Regions from separate parts of the Mesorhizobium sp. M0019 genome, predicted to be linked through region 3. Evidence: predicted binding sites of a transcription regulator. Region 3 holds the regulator's gene; each other region holds the start of a gene.
What was found. Region 3 encodes LexA, which represses DNA repair genes until DNA is damaged. Its sites were predicted from a motif close to TGTTCNNNNTGTGTTCNG; they were not measured.
Positions count from the first base shown of each region.

Region 1: the regulator LexA is predicted to act here: its motif matches at 1,968-1,985, upstream of NKK47_RS31995 (PA0069 family radical SAM protein).
Region 2: the regulator LexA is predicted to act here: its motif matches at 843-860, upstream of NKK47_RS03850 (ATP-dependent helicase).

Region 1 is NZ_JAMYVK010000071.1:17,795-22,006, forward strand. Features, by position in the region: gene moaB (molybdenum cofactor biosynthesis protein B) at 1-208, shown strand, start outside; gene NKK47_RS31985 (phytanoyl-CoA dioxygenase family protein) at 242-1,216, opposite strand; gene NKK47_RS31990 (glycosyltransferase) at 1,405-1,908, opposite strand; gene NKK47_RS31995 (PA0069 family radical SAM protein) at 2,060-3,214, shown strand; gene rnhB (ribonuclease HII) at 3,382-4,077, shown strand.
Region 2 is NZ_JAMYVK010000003.1:84,302-88,513, forward strand. Features, by position in the region: gene NKK47_RS03850 (ATP-dependent helicase) at 1-802, opposite strand, end outside; gene NKK47_RS03855 (glucose/quinate/shikimate family membrane-bound PQQ-dependent dehydrogenase) at 1,054-3,366, shown strand; gene NKK47_RS03860 (hypothetical protein) at 3,377-3,808, opposite strand; gene NKK47_RS03865 (hypothetical protein) at 3,818-3,967, opposite strand.
Region 3 is NZ_JAMYVK010000002.1:182,017-186,228, forward strand. Features, by position in the region: gene NKK47_RS03015 (ComEC/Rec2 family competence protein) at 1-1,801, shown strand, start outside; gene lexA (transcriptional repressor LexA) at 1,795-2,529, opposite strand; gene kynU (kynureninase) at 2,976-4,212, shown strand, end outside.

The DNA of each region.
Region 1 (4,212 bases), on a different contig from region 3:
CTACGACAAGATCGGCACTTCGACGATCCAGAGCCGGGCAACCGGCGGCGTCGTCAATGCCACCTTCGTCTTCGTGCTGCCGGGCTCGCCCGGCGCCTGCAAGGACGCCTGGGACGGCATCTTGAGGCCGCAGCTCGACTATCGGCACATGCCCTGCAACTTCGTCGAGATCATGCCGCGCCTGGACGAGCATTTGCGGCGCGGCTGAGACGGAGCGAGATATCAGCCGGGCGACACCGCCTCAGCGAATAACCGGCTCGCCGTGAAACCGCCGGCGCGACGGCGGCGACACGCCGAAGCCAACCTCCATCATCAGCCGCGGCGTGCGCGTCGGCACGGTGCCCATATGGAAGCCGAACGGATCCTCGACAAAGCCGAGGCCGGCCGGCCCGGTCAGCGTGACCGGGCTCTGCTCGCCGTAGACGCCCAGCACCTCTTCCGCCGAATGGCCGACCAGCAGCGTCAGCTGATGCTTCAGGATGCGGCGATTATGGGAGCCGCGGACATAGACATGCGGCCCAGTGTCGGCGTCGACCGGCACCAGGTAGAAAAAGAACTTCAGCATGCGCCAGTCGTCGAGGTCGAAATGGTATTTGCCGAGCGAGGCCATGTTCTTGTCGGCGTCCGAGACGCCACCGGTCGGAAAGCTCCACCAGACGCGGGTCGTGATCAGCTTGGCCTGGCTGCCGAGATAGTGCGCTGCGACGTCGAGAAGCAGCGGATCGCGCTGCACGGCGACCGCCGCGCTGCAGTCGAGGACCCGCTCGAAATAATGGCCGCTGAGCAGCGGACGGCCGAAATGCTTTTCGGCATCGGCGTGTTTTTCGGGCAGGAATTCCAGCCGGCGGTCGAAATTGCCGAAGCATGGCGTGCGCTCGGCGAAGCGGGCAATCTCCTCATGGATGGCGGCCGGCAGCATCAGGCCCGAATAGAGCCCCTCCGTCCGCAGCGCGCCGACGACGGCATCGCGATCGACGCCGGCGAACATCGTTTCACCGACGTTGCGCGCCGGCGGAACGGGCTTTGCACCGCGCCAGTGCAGCCGCCGCGCCGGCATGGTGCGCGCCAGCATGAACATCGGCAGCCATGCCGGATTCTCGCGAAGGTCGGAAAGATAGGTCGGGATGCGGGCGGCGATGCGGCGCAGCGTACCGCCGTTGCGTGCGATCGCCTCGAGGCTTGCAGCGCCGGACTTGTCAGGGCTTGAAAGGGTCATCGGGGTCCTCACAATATCGAGGGAACAGCATCGACGTTAGTCGTCGCCGCTCCGGCACACCCCAAACCCTATTCGCCCATATCGCCGGGAATGGTAACCCCCGGCCAGATTTTGTGCAATGCACAATAAACCACGACCCCCCAGAAAATTTGTTTGGGCGGGGTTCCCTGAACCGGCACGGTAAGCCGTCACTTCCGCGGCGCGACCCAGATCTCGGCGTGGAGCCTCCTGGTCGCCAGGCCGCGGGCGATCGCTTCGGCGCTGCGGGCATTCTTCGACAGCGCGGCGGCCTGACGCTTGCTGATCACCAAGCCTTCGGCGAGAGCGCGATTTCCGGCAAAGACGCGCGACAGGAACGGCGCGCGGCTGCCGCGTGCCCGCGAGAACCGCGCCGCCATGGTTTGCTTGGCGGTATGGGCGACGACCTCGTCGATCCAGCCCTCTCCCAGCCGCGCGCCCGGTTCCAGCAAAAGCAGCCAGTCGCCCTTGGCCTGCCTGATGCCGGCGGCGATGCCGCCGCTGACATAGTGGCACCCGGCATGTTCGGCGACGCGGTGCGTCTGATCGGTCGAGCCGGTGTCACAGACGAGAACGTCGCGCACCACGCCTTCGACGGCGCCGCCGATCAGCGAGGCGAGCGTGCGGGCAAGGCCCTCCTCGTCATTCAGGGTTTCGATCAGGACGCTGAGCATGTTTAGCCGAATAGCGGAAAGCGGTGGGCAGCGCCAGTTTTTGCGGCGCACCGCGAGAAAGTTCTTGCTTTGTTCTCATCGATACGATAGGAATACATTCATGAGCAGAGCGATTCGACAGCGGGCGGACAGTCCCTGGGAGAGGGCCAAAATGGAACAGATCGTGCGTGCCGATATTGCCGCCTTCGGCGCTGGCAGGGCCGAGATGGCGAATGCAATGATCGAGCAGAGCGGCATGCGCGTCCGTCCGGACCGCAATCGCGGCAGGTCGGCGGGCATCAATCCGTCCGGCCGTTTCGAGCCGGTCAGCCGGCATGTGTTCGACGATGGCTGGAATTCGCTGGAGGAGCTGCCGCCGTTCAAGACCGAGGTACAGGTCGAGAAGCCGCGCACCATCATCACGCGCAACGAATCGCCCGACATCTCCTTCGACCGCTCGATCAATCCCTATCGCGGCTGCGAGCATGGCTGCGTCTATTGCTTCGCGCGGCCGACGCACAGCTTCATGGGCCTGTCGCCGGGGCTGGATTTCGAATCGAAGCTGTTTGCCAAGCCGGATGCGGCGCGGCTGCTCGACAAGGAATTATCCAGGGATAATTACCAGCCGCGCACCATCGCCATCGGCACCAACACCGATCCCTATCAGCCGATCGAGAAGCAATACCGGATCATGCGCGAAATCCTCGAAGTGCTGGAGGCGCGCGGGCACCCGGTCGGCATCGTCACCAAGTCGGCGCTGGTGACACGCGATATCGACATTCTGTCACGCATGGCCGAACGCGGGCTGGCCAAGGTGGCATTGTCGGTGACGACGCTCGACCGCATGCTGGCGCGCACCATGGAGCCACGCGCGTCGACGCCGACCAAGCGGCTGGAGGCGATCAGGCAGCTTTCGGATGCTGGCATTCCGGCCTCGGTGATGGTCGCGCCGATCATCCCCGGACTGACCGACCCGGAGATGGAGCGCATCCTCGATTCGGCGCAGGCAGCGGGTGCGCGCGAGGCCGGTTATGTGCTGCTGCGCCTGCCGCTGGAGGTCGCGCCGATCTTCAAGGACTGGCTGCTGCGCCACTATCCCGACCGCTATCGCCATGTCATGTCGCTGATCCGTTCGATGCGCGACGGCAAAGACTACGATTCGGAGTGGGGCAAGCGCATGAAAGGCTCCGGCCCCTATGCCTGGCAGATCGGCCGGCGCTTCGAGATCGCTGCCAAACGGCTCGGCCTCAATGCCGAGCGGCGCTCGCTCAGGACCGACCAGTTCGTCCGCGCTGCCAAGGCAACCGAGCAGCTGATGCTGCTGTGACAAAGCGTCTCGCGCCAGCCGATTGAAGCGGCCGCAGCAGGCGAAAAATCCCGTCCGGCCTGTCCTGTCCCCGGGCTTGCAGACGGTAGCCCCCTCCTGGTCCGGTGCCCCGCCCGACCCGGAGGGGACTTGCGGAGAATCGGAGCCGATGCGAACCTCGCCGCACCATGGCTCGCCCGCGTTCCGATTCTCCGCTTCTCTTCGAAATCGTCGAGAAACCCGACTTCTCGTTCGAGACAAGGGCGATGGCCGAAGGCCTTTGGCCGATGGCGGGGATGGACGAGGCCGGCCGCGGCCCGCTCGCCGGGCCGGTGGTGGCTGCAGCGGTGGTGCTCGATCCAGCCAACATCCCCGACGGCCTCGACGATTCCAAGCGGCTGACGCATTTGCAGCGTGAGGCGCTGTTCCTGAAAATCCTCGGCTCCGCGCTCGCCGTATCGATGGCGTCGGTCAGCGCCGAAGGCATCGATGCCTCCAACATCCTCAAGGCCAGCCTGGAGGCGATGCGCCGTGCCGTGGCCGGCCTGTCAATCCGGCCGAAGCTGGCACTGGCCGACGGCCGCGACGTGCCGCCCGGCCTGCCCTGCGAGGGCAAAGCGCTGATCAAGGGCGACCAGCGCTCGCAGTCGATCGCCGCAGCCTCGATCGTCGCCAAGGTGTTGCGCGACCGCATGATGTGCGGCTGCGGCAGCCATCATGCGCGTTACGGCTTCGAACTGCATATGGGCTACGCCACTGTCCGCCATCGCACGGCGATCGATCTGCACGGGCCAGTGGCACGGCTGCACCGCGCCTCCTTCGCGCCGTTCCGGTTCGGCGGCACCGAGGTGCTCGAGGAAGAGGGTTTTTCGGGTTTGGATTGAGCGATTCGGCTAGGTGTGATCTCCCCCCTCGAGTTGTGTGCGTCAAGTTCTGCAAAATGGCGTGGCATTGCGGTGACGTCGGCGTGTCCGCCGCGCAGCCCCCGTGTTTAGCGGAGCGGCGGACACATGACGGTG
Region 2 (4,212 bases), on a different contig from region 3:
GGGCGGTGTTGGTGTCCTGATACTCGTCAACGAGGATGTAGCGAAAGCGCTTGTGGTATTCCTTCAGCACGTCCGGATTGGCGCGGAAGATGCGGATCGGATGGCACAGGAGATCGCCGAAGTCGCAAGCGTTCAGCGTTTTCAGCCGCTCCTGATAGGCCTTGTAGAGCTCGCGGCCCTTGCCGTTGGCGAAGGCACGGGCATCGCCCTCGGGGATGTCGGCGGGGCCAAGGCCCTTGTTCTTCCAGCCGTCGATCATCTGGGCGAACTGCTTGGCCGGCCAGCGCTTGTCGTCCAGCCCTTCGGCCTGGATAAGCTGCTTGATCAGGCGCACCACGTCGTCGGTGTCGAGAATGGTGAAGTCGGATTTGAGCCCGGCCAGCTCGGCATGTCGGCGCAGCAGCTTCACTCCAATCGAGTGGAAGGTGCCGAGCCACGGCATGCCCTCGACATTGCCTTCGCCGATCAACAGGCCGATGCGCTGCTTCATCTCGCGCGCCGCCTTGTTGGTGAAGGTGACGGCGAGGATCTGCGAGGGGAAAGCCTTGCCGGTGGCAAGGATGTGGGCGATGCGGGTGGTCAGGACGCGCGTTTTGCCAGTGCCGGCGCCGGCCAGCACCAGCACCGGGCCTTCGGTGGTTTCCACCGCCAGCCGCTGCTCGGGGTTGAGGCCGTTGAGATAATCGGGCGCGTTGTTCTGGTTGCTGCGGGCAGCCATGGCGCGCGCGGCAATGCCCGACGGGGCCACGGGCCGCGCGTTCGGTTCGTCAAAAAAGGGCATGTCTTCCGAAAAGCCGGACATCTCCCCCGAATGTAGTGATTCGGCAGCGAAAGGCCAGAAGTGTCTCCGTTTTGTTCTCTGTCCAGTCGGTAGACTCACAATCTGAATGGGTCTGCTAACCAAAACGCCGGGCTTGCGATGGGCCGGCACCGTAAAACGCCGAGCTTGCTTGACAGGGGAAGCGGGCCGGAGAAAGTTGCGTGGGGGCAGGAACGCAATGCGGGGTTGCCCATGGACGCGTCGCGGAGCGCACCAGTCGAAGGAGCACCGTCTTGGCTGTGGTCATCACCTCCCTGATCCTTTTCCTCATCGGCCTGGCGATTGGCGGCGGCGGCATCTGGCTCGTGACGCTGGGCGGCAGCTGGTACTACGTCATCGTCGGTCTAGCTTTCCTTGTCGCGGCCTGGCTGCTCTACAGGCGCAGATCCACGGCGCTGTGGCTCTACGCGGCGATCGTGCTCGGCACGCTCGCCTGGGCGGTCTGGGAGACCGGCTTCGACTGGTGGGAGCTCGGCCCGCGCGGCGGCATCATCGTGCTTGTCGCGCTATGGCTGTTGACGCCATGGGCGCGGCGCGGGCTTACCGGTCCCGACGGACGCGCGCCGCTGATCCTCGCCGTGCTGGCCTCGCTTGCGGTCGCCGGCTATTCGATGACGACCGATCCAAAGGATATTGCGGGTGAACTCAACACCGACAAGGTGACGCCGACGGCCGATCTCGGCGGCAACGTGCCGGCTGGCGAATGGCACTATTACGGTCGCACGCAATATGGCCAGCGCTATTCGCCGCTCGACCAGATCACCGCCGAAAACGTTGCCAATCTGCAGCCGGCCTGGACCTATCGCACCGGCGACGTGAAAGGGCCCGACGACATCGGCGAGACGACCTATCAGGTGACGCCGCTAAAAATCGGCGACACGCTCTACATCTGCACGCCGCATAATTTCGCCATCGCCATCGATGCCGCGAGCGGTAAGGAGAAATGGCGCTTCGATCCGCAGGTCAAGCTCAACAAGGACCGCCAGCACCAGACCTGCCGCGGCGTGTCCTATTATGCCGATGCCAAGGTCGCCGCCGGCCAGCCCTGCGCCACACGCATCTACCTGCCGACATCCGACGCCCGGCTGATCGCGCTCGATGCGGCGAATGGCCAGGTCTGCCCGACTTTCGCCGAAGGCGGCACGCTGAACCTGCTCGCCAACATGCCATATCCGAAGCCGGGCTATTATTATTCGACCTCGGCGCCGCTGATCGTCGCCAACAAGATCATCGTCGGCGGCGCGGTCAACGACAATTATTCGACGCAGGAGCCGTCCGGGGTCATCCGTGCCTACGATGCCGACACCGGCGCGCTGTTGTGGAATTGGGATTCCGGCAATCCGGATCAGACGACGCCGCTGCCGCCGGACCAGACCTACACCAACAACTCACCCAACATGTGGTCGACGGCGAGCGTCGACGAGAAGCTCGGGCTGCTTTATGTGCCGCTCGGCAACAAGACGCCGGACCAACTCGGTGCCGGACGCAGTGCCAATGACGAGAAATTCTCCTCTTCGATCACCGCGCTCGATCTCAACAGCGGACAATTGCGCTGGGTGCGGCAGACCGTGCACCACGATCTCTGGGACATGGACGTGCCGGCGCAGCCGACGCTGGTCGACATCACCACGGAAAGTGGCGTGGTGCCGGCGCTGGTCGGGCCGACCAAGCAGGGCGACCTCTATGTGCTCGACCGGCGCAGCGGCGAGCCGATCGTTCCGGTCAAGGAAGTGCCGGCGCCGGGCGGCGCGATCGAAGGCGACCATACCTCGCCGACGCAGCCGGTCTCGGACCTGAGCTTCAGTCCGAAACCGCTGACCGGCGCGGACATGTGGGGCATTACCATGTTCGACCAGTTGGCCTGCCGGATCGAGCTTCGGAAGTTGCGCTATGAGGGCCGCTATACGCCGCCGTCGCTGCAGGGCTCGCTGATCTACCCCGGCAATTTCGGCACCTTCAACTGGGGCGGCGTGGCAGTCGATCCGGTCCGGCAGGTGATGTTCGGCATGCCGACATACCTGGCGTTCATCTCCAAGCTGGTGCCGCGCGCCGACGTGCCGCCGCCCGGCGACACCAAGGGCAGCGAACAGGGCCTGAACCGCAATGACGGTGCGCCTTACGCAGTCATATTGAAGCCGTTCCTGTCGCCGCTCGGCATTCCCTGCCAGGCGCCGCCCTGGGGCTATGTGGCGGGTGCCGACCTTCGGACCGGAAAGATCGTCTACAAGCATCGCAACGGCACCGTCTACGACATGACGCCATTGCCGCTGCCATTCAAGGTCGGCGTGCCCGGCATTGGCGGGCCGATGATCACTGCCGGCGGCGTCGCCTTCCTCGGTGCGGCGGTCGATGACTATGTGCGCGCTTATGACCTGACAACCGGCAAACAGCTCTGGCAGGCGCGGCTGCCGGCGGGCGGGCAGTCGACACCGATGACCTACACGGTAGCCGACGGGCGCCAGTTGGTCGTCATCGTTGCCGGCGGCCACGGCTCGGTCGGTACCAAGCCGGGCGACTATGTGATGGCCTATACGCTGCCGAAATAGAGAAGTTCCTTCAGAGCCCGAGATGCCCTTTCAGGTCGGGTACCGATGCAAGTACCTCACTGGTCAGCTGCGGGCCGGCGGCTGTCTCGGCCTGCTGGACCAGCATCGTGCCGGCCTGGCTGATCTGTGCGAGCGTGAGGCCTGATGCCTTGAGTATGGCGACGCCGTTGATCAGCGCGCCGGTCTTTTCGCCGAGAGCGCCACCGAGCGCGCCCTCCAGCGAGGACAGCAGGCCACCACCGGAAGCTGCGCCGGGAGCCATGACATCATATTGCTTGGCCAGGGCGTCGGCTCCCGGGATCTTGCCGAAGAAGCTGGACAGAGTCGTGCCTTCCGCTTCGTGTTCGAGCACCGAGAAAATCGTGCCGGCGATCTTTTCCGTCAAAGCCTGGTTGAGACCGGATTTCTGGGAGACGGTGTTGATGATGTCCTGAACGTCCATGACCTTTCCTCAGGCTTTGGTGTTTGCGGCCGGGTGCCGGTTGGCGCGGATCTTGATCAACGATCGTTTGAATGCGGTGAAGGCAGTGAACCGCAGCGCCAGCAAAGCCATAGCGGCGAGGGCGAACCCACTTGCCAGAAGCGGGGAGGGAAAGGTCATGGGCGTAATTCCTTCGTCGTCAATCAGGCATTCTTTCCTCGCCAAATGGCGCGAGCGAGGCCTAGCCTGGTAAGTTTGTTTTATATGGTGGTGCGTGCATTTAGCATTGCCACAAAGGACCAAAATTTAACGACAGTGGGGCGCGCGGCATCACGGCCCTCGTGCAGGGACTTATGGCAGCCTCACTCAGCCGTGACTGGACCAGACAAGCTTCGGCTCTATGTTGCCGCGGGGGGCCGACGAGG
Region 3 (4,212 bases):
ACCGGCTGCGCTGACCGCCGGTTCCGAGATCACCGGCTATGTGCGGCTGCTGCCGCCGACCGGCCCGGTGCGGCCCGACAGCTATGATTTCTCCTTCGACAGCTATTTCGCCGGTATCGGCGGCAGCGGCTTTTTTCTCGGCAATCCGAAAGTCGTGTCGTCGGGCAGCATGCCGCTTGCCGCGCAGCTTTCTTCCGCGATCGAAGACGCGCGCGAATCCATCGCCGACCATATCCGCAGCCGCATCGGCGGCGCCGAGGGCGAGATTGCTGCTGCGCTGATCGTTGGCGTGCGCGCCGGCATTCCCGAGGAGATCAACGAAGCGATGCGGCGCACCGGCATCTACCACATCATCTCCATCTCGGGGCTGCATATGGCGTTGGTCGCCGGCACCATCATGGCGCTGCTACGGGGTGCCTTTGCGCTGTTTCCCGATTTCTCATCGCGACGGCCGGTCAAGAAATATGCCGCGGCCGCCGCGCTTTTTTCGATTGCGGCCTACCTCGTCTTTTCCGGCATTGTCGTGGCGGCCGAACGCAGCTTCATCATGCTGGCGGTGATGCTTATCGCCGTGCTGTTCGACCGGGCCGCGCTCACCATGCGCAACCTGGCGATCTCGGCCATCGCGGTCATCCTGGTGTCGCCGCACGAGGTGGTCGGTCCGAGTTTCCAGATGTCCTTCGCCGCGACGGCGGCCCTTGTCGGCGCCTATGCAGGCTGGTCCGATTACCGCGCCGGCAGGGCCACCACGCCGCCGCCGCGGCGGTCGCCGCTACGCTTTGCCACTCGAAAGGTCCTGCTGGGCATGTGCGGTCTGGCGATGACCTCGATCATTGCAGGGAGCGCCACGGCGCTTTTCGCCATATGGCATTTCCAGCGCGTGGCGCCGCTCAGCCTGTTCGCCAATCTGGCCATCATGCCCATCGTCTCACTGGTCGTCATGCCTTTCGCCGTGCTCAGTGCGCTGGCGATGCCGTTCGGCGCGGATGGCCCTTTCCTCTATGTCATGGGCAAGGGGCTGACGGCGATGATCGCCCTGTCCGGGTGGATCTCGGAGCGCTCGCCGATCGATGCGGTCGGGCTGATTTCGCTGAGATCCGTCCTTCTGGTGACGATCGCCCTCGTCATTGCCAGCATGGCGACGACCTGGTTGCGGCTGGCGGCACTTCCTTTTGCGCTCGCCGGCTTGCTGACGACAACGCAGACACGCATACCCGACGTATTGGTCTCGGAGGACGCACGGCTGGTCGCGCTGCCGATCGGCAGCGGTGAACTCGCGGTCAACCGGGCACGCCCGAATGAGTTCACCATCGACAACTGGAAACGCGCGCTCACATCAGAGGCTATCGTCGCGCCGGAAACACCTGGAAAGAACGACCCGCAATTCGACATTGCCGATCCGGCCGACCTACCGCCGGGCATGCCGTTCATTTGCACGGACGGCCTCTGCCTTGCCAGGCATCCATCCGGCGCGATCATCGCGCAAGCCAAGGACCGCGATACTGCGCGGCCAGCCTGCGCCTTTGCCAGCTTGATCGTCATCGACGACGCCACCGCCCATAACCCCTGCTACTACGACCGGCTGGTCCTCGTCGTCACCAAACGGCAACTGGCGCGCGCGGGAAGTGCCGCCGTCTACTTCGATCCACAAGCGGCAACGCGCGCCGAAATCCGTTTCGCGGTCGAAAAATCATACCGGCCCTGGCACGTGCAGCGGAAATTTTCACGCGCGACGCGCGGCCTGCCCCCATACCGCAGGGCCGACAATCCAAAAGCCGGCGCCAAGGGCGCAACTCAGTAGCGGCGGATCAGCCCAACGAGCTTGCCCTGCACCTTGACCCTGTCTGGTCCGAAGATGCGCGTCTCGTAGGCTGGATTGGCGGCTTCCAGGGCGATCGAGGCGCCCTTGCGGCGGAACCGCTTCAGCGTCGCTTCCTCCTCGTCGACCAGTGCCACCACGATCTCACCGGGGCTCGCCGTATCGGCATTGCGGATGATCACCGTGTCGCCGTCGAAAATGCCGGCCTCGATCATCGAGTCGCCTTTGACCTCGAGCGCATAATGCTCGCCGCCCATGATCATATCCGGCGGCACCGAAATCGAATGCGTCTGGTGCTGGATGGCGTCGATCGGCACACCGGCGGCGATGCGGCCCATCACCGGGATCGAAACGGCGGCGACGACATCGTCGTCATTTCCGGCTGCGGGCACGCGCGACGATGTCGGCTTGCCTTGCCGAGGACCGCCTTGCCCAAGACTGCCCTGGATGACACTCGGCGAGAACTTGCGTGCCGCATTGAGGCCGGGGGCGATCGAGTCAGGCAGGCGCAGCACCTCCAGCGCACGGGCCCGGTTGGGCAAACGGCGAATGAAGCCGCGCTCCTCCAGCGCCGTAATCAGCCGGTGGATTCCGGATTTGGAAGCCAGGTCGAGCGCTTCCTTCATCTCGTCGAAGGAAGGCGGGATACCGCTTTCCTTCAACCTTTCGTGGATGAACATAAGCAGTTCGTGTTGTTTGCGTGTCAGCATAGCGACCCCCAACAGAATCAGAAAAACAAACCCAGAACAAACACTATCTGTTCCAGTTGTGTTCCGCAACTGTTTAAAGTTTAATGAATGCGTTAAGGCTCGGGAAACAAACGACGTCCCCTACCGGCGTACCGCATTTTCATCGCCGCGAGCCTCATCGCCTTGATTCTGCTTTCGTTTGCGCCCTTCTGGCCTCCTAGAAGGCGGCACTGGCATCGGCCGTCGGTTGGTAAAAGGCACGGAATTGAACCGTATCGACTGTGCGGTTTGGTCAATGCACCGTGAACGAAACGAACTCAAAACGCCAACCTCGGGTTAAGTCCCGGTTTCCATCGCCTGGTCAGGCTGCTTCTCGCCGCTGGAGCCTTGCTGCGCGCAACCAGGTAATGGAAGAACAGTCGACGCGTGTCCGGCCTTGCGTTGGATCTTGGGGGAGCAGACAAATCATGACAGGAATTCCCGATCTCGTGGCCATAAAGGCGATGGATGCCGCGGATCCGCTGCGCGCGATGCGCGACCGCTTTGTGTTGCCGCAAGGAGTGATCTATCTCGACGGCAATTCGCTAGGAGCTGCTTCACGTGCCGCTTTCGATGAACTCCACAAGGCCGCGACCGAAGAATGGTCGCATGATCTCATCCGCGCATGGAACACGGCCGGCTGGTTCAACATGCCGCTTGAACTTGGCGACCAGCTCGGGCGCCTGATCGGTGCCGCGGCCGGCCAGACGGTGGTCTGCGACACGACATCGGTCAACATCTACAAGCTGCTGCACGCCGCCATGGCCATGCGACCGGAGCGGCAGGTCATCGTCGCCGAGGGCGATAGTTTTCCGACGGACCTCTACATGGCTGAGGGTGTGGTTTCGACGCGAAAAGATACGCTGCTGCGCCTCTCGGGGGTCGACGCGCCGACCATCGAAGAGCTGATCGACGAACGCACCGCCGTGGTGCTGGTCAACCACGTCAACTACAAGTCGGGCGAACTGCGCGACATGCCGGCGCTGACGCGCAGGGCTCAGGAAGCCGGGGCGATGATCGTCTGGGATCTCTGCCACACCGCCGGCGCGATGCCAGTCGAGCTCGACAAGGCAAACGCCGATTTTGCCGTTGGCTGCACCTACAAATATCTGAATGGCGGCCCGGGCGCGCCTGCCTTCATCTATGCGGCTGAGCGGCATCTTTCCGACATCCAGCAGCCGCTCACCGGCTGGTGGGGCCATGCACGGCCCTTCGCCTTCGAGCCAGGCTATGCGGCCGGCACCGGCATCCGCCGGTTTCTGTGCGGCACGCAGCCGGTCCTGTCGATGCGCACGCTGAAGGGCGCGCTCGACATCTGGAACGATGTCGACATGACGGCGGTGCGCAAGAAGAGCATCGCGCTGGCGGATCTGTTCATCGAGCTTGTCGAGGCAAAGTGCGGCACTTACGGGCTCACGCTCGAAAGCACGCGCGATGGGGAAAAACGCGGCAGCCAGATTTCATTCATGCATGAGCATGGCTACCAGGTCATGCGCGCGCTGATCGAACGTGGCGTGATCGGCGATTTTCGCGCGCCATCGACCATGCGCTTCGGCTTCACCCCGCTCTATGTCGGCTATGCCGATGTCTGGCAGGCCGTCAAAGTGCTTGAGGACATCCTGCGCACCCGTGCGTGGAAGGATGCGCGCTTCGCCATCAAAGCAG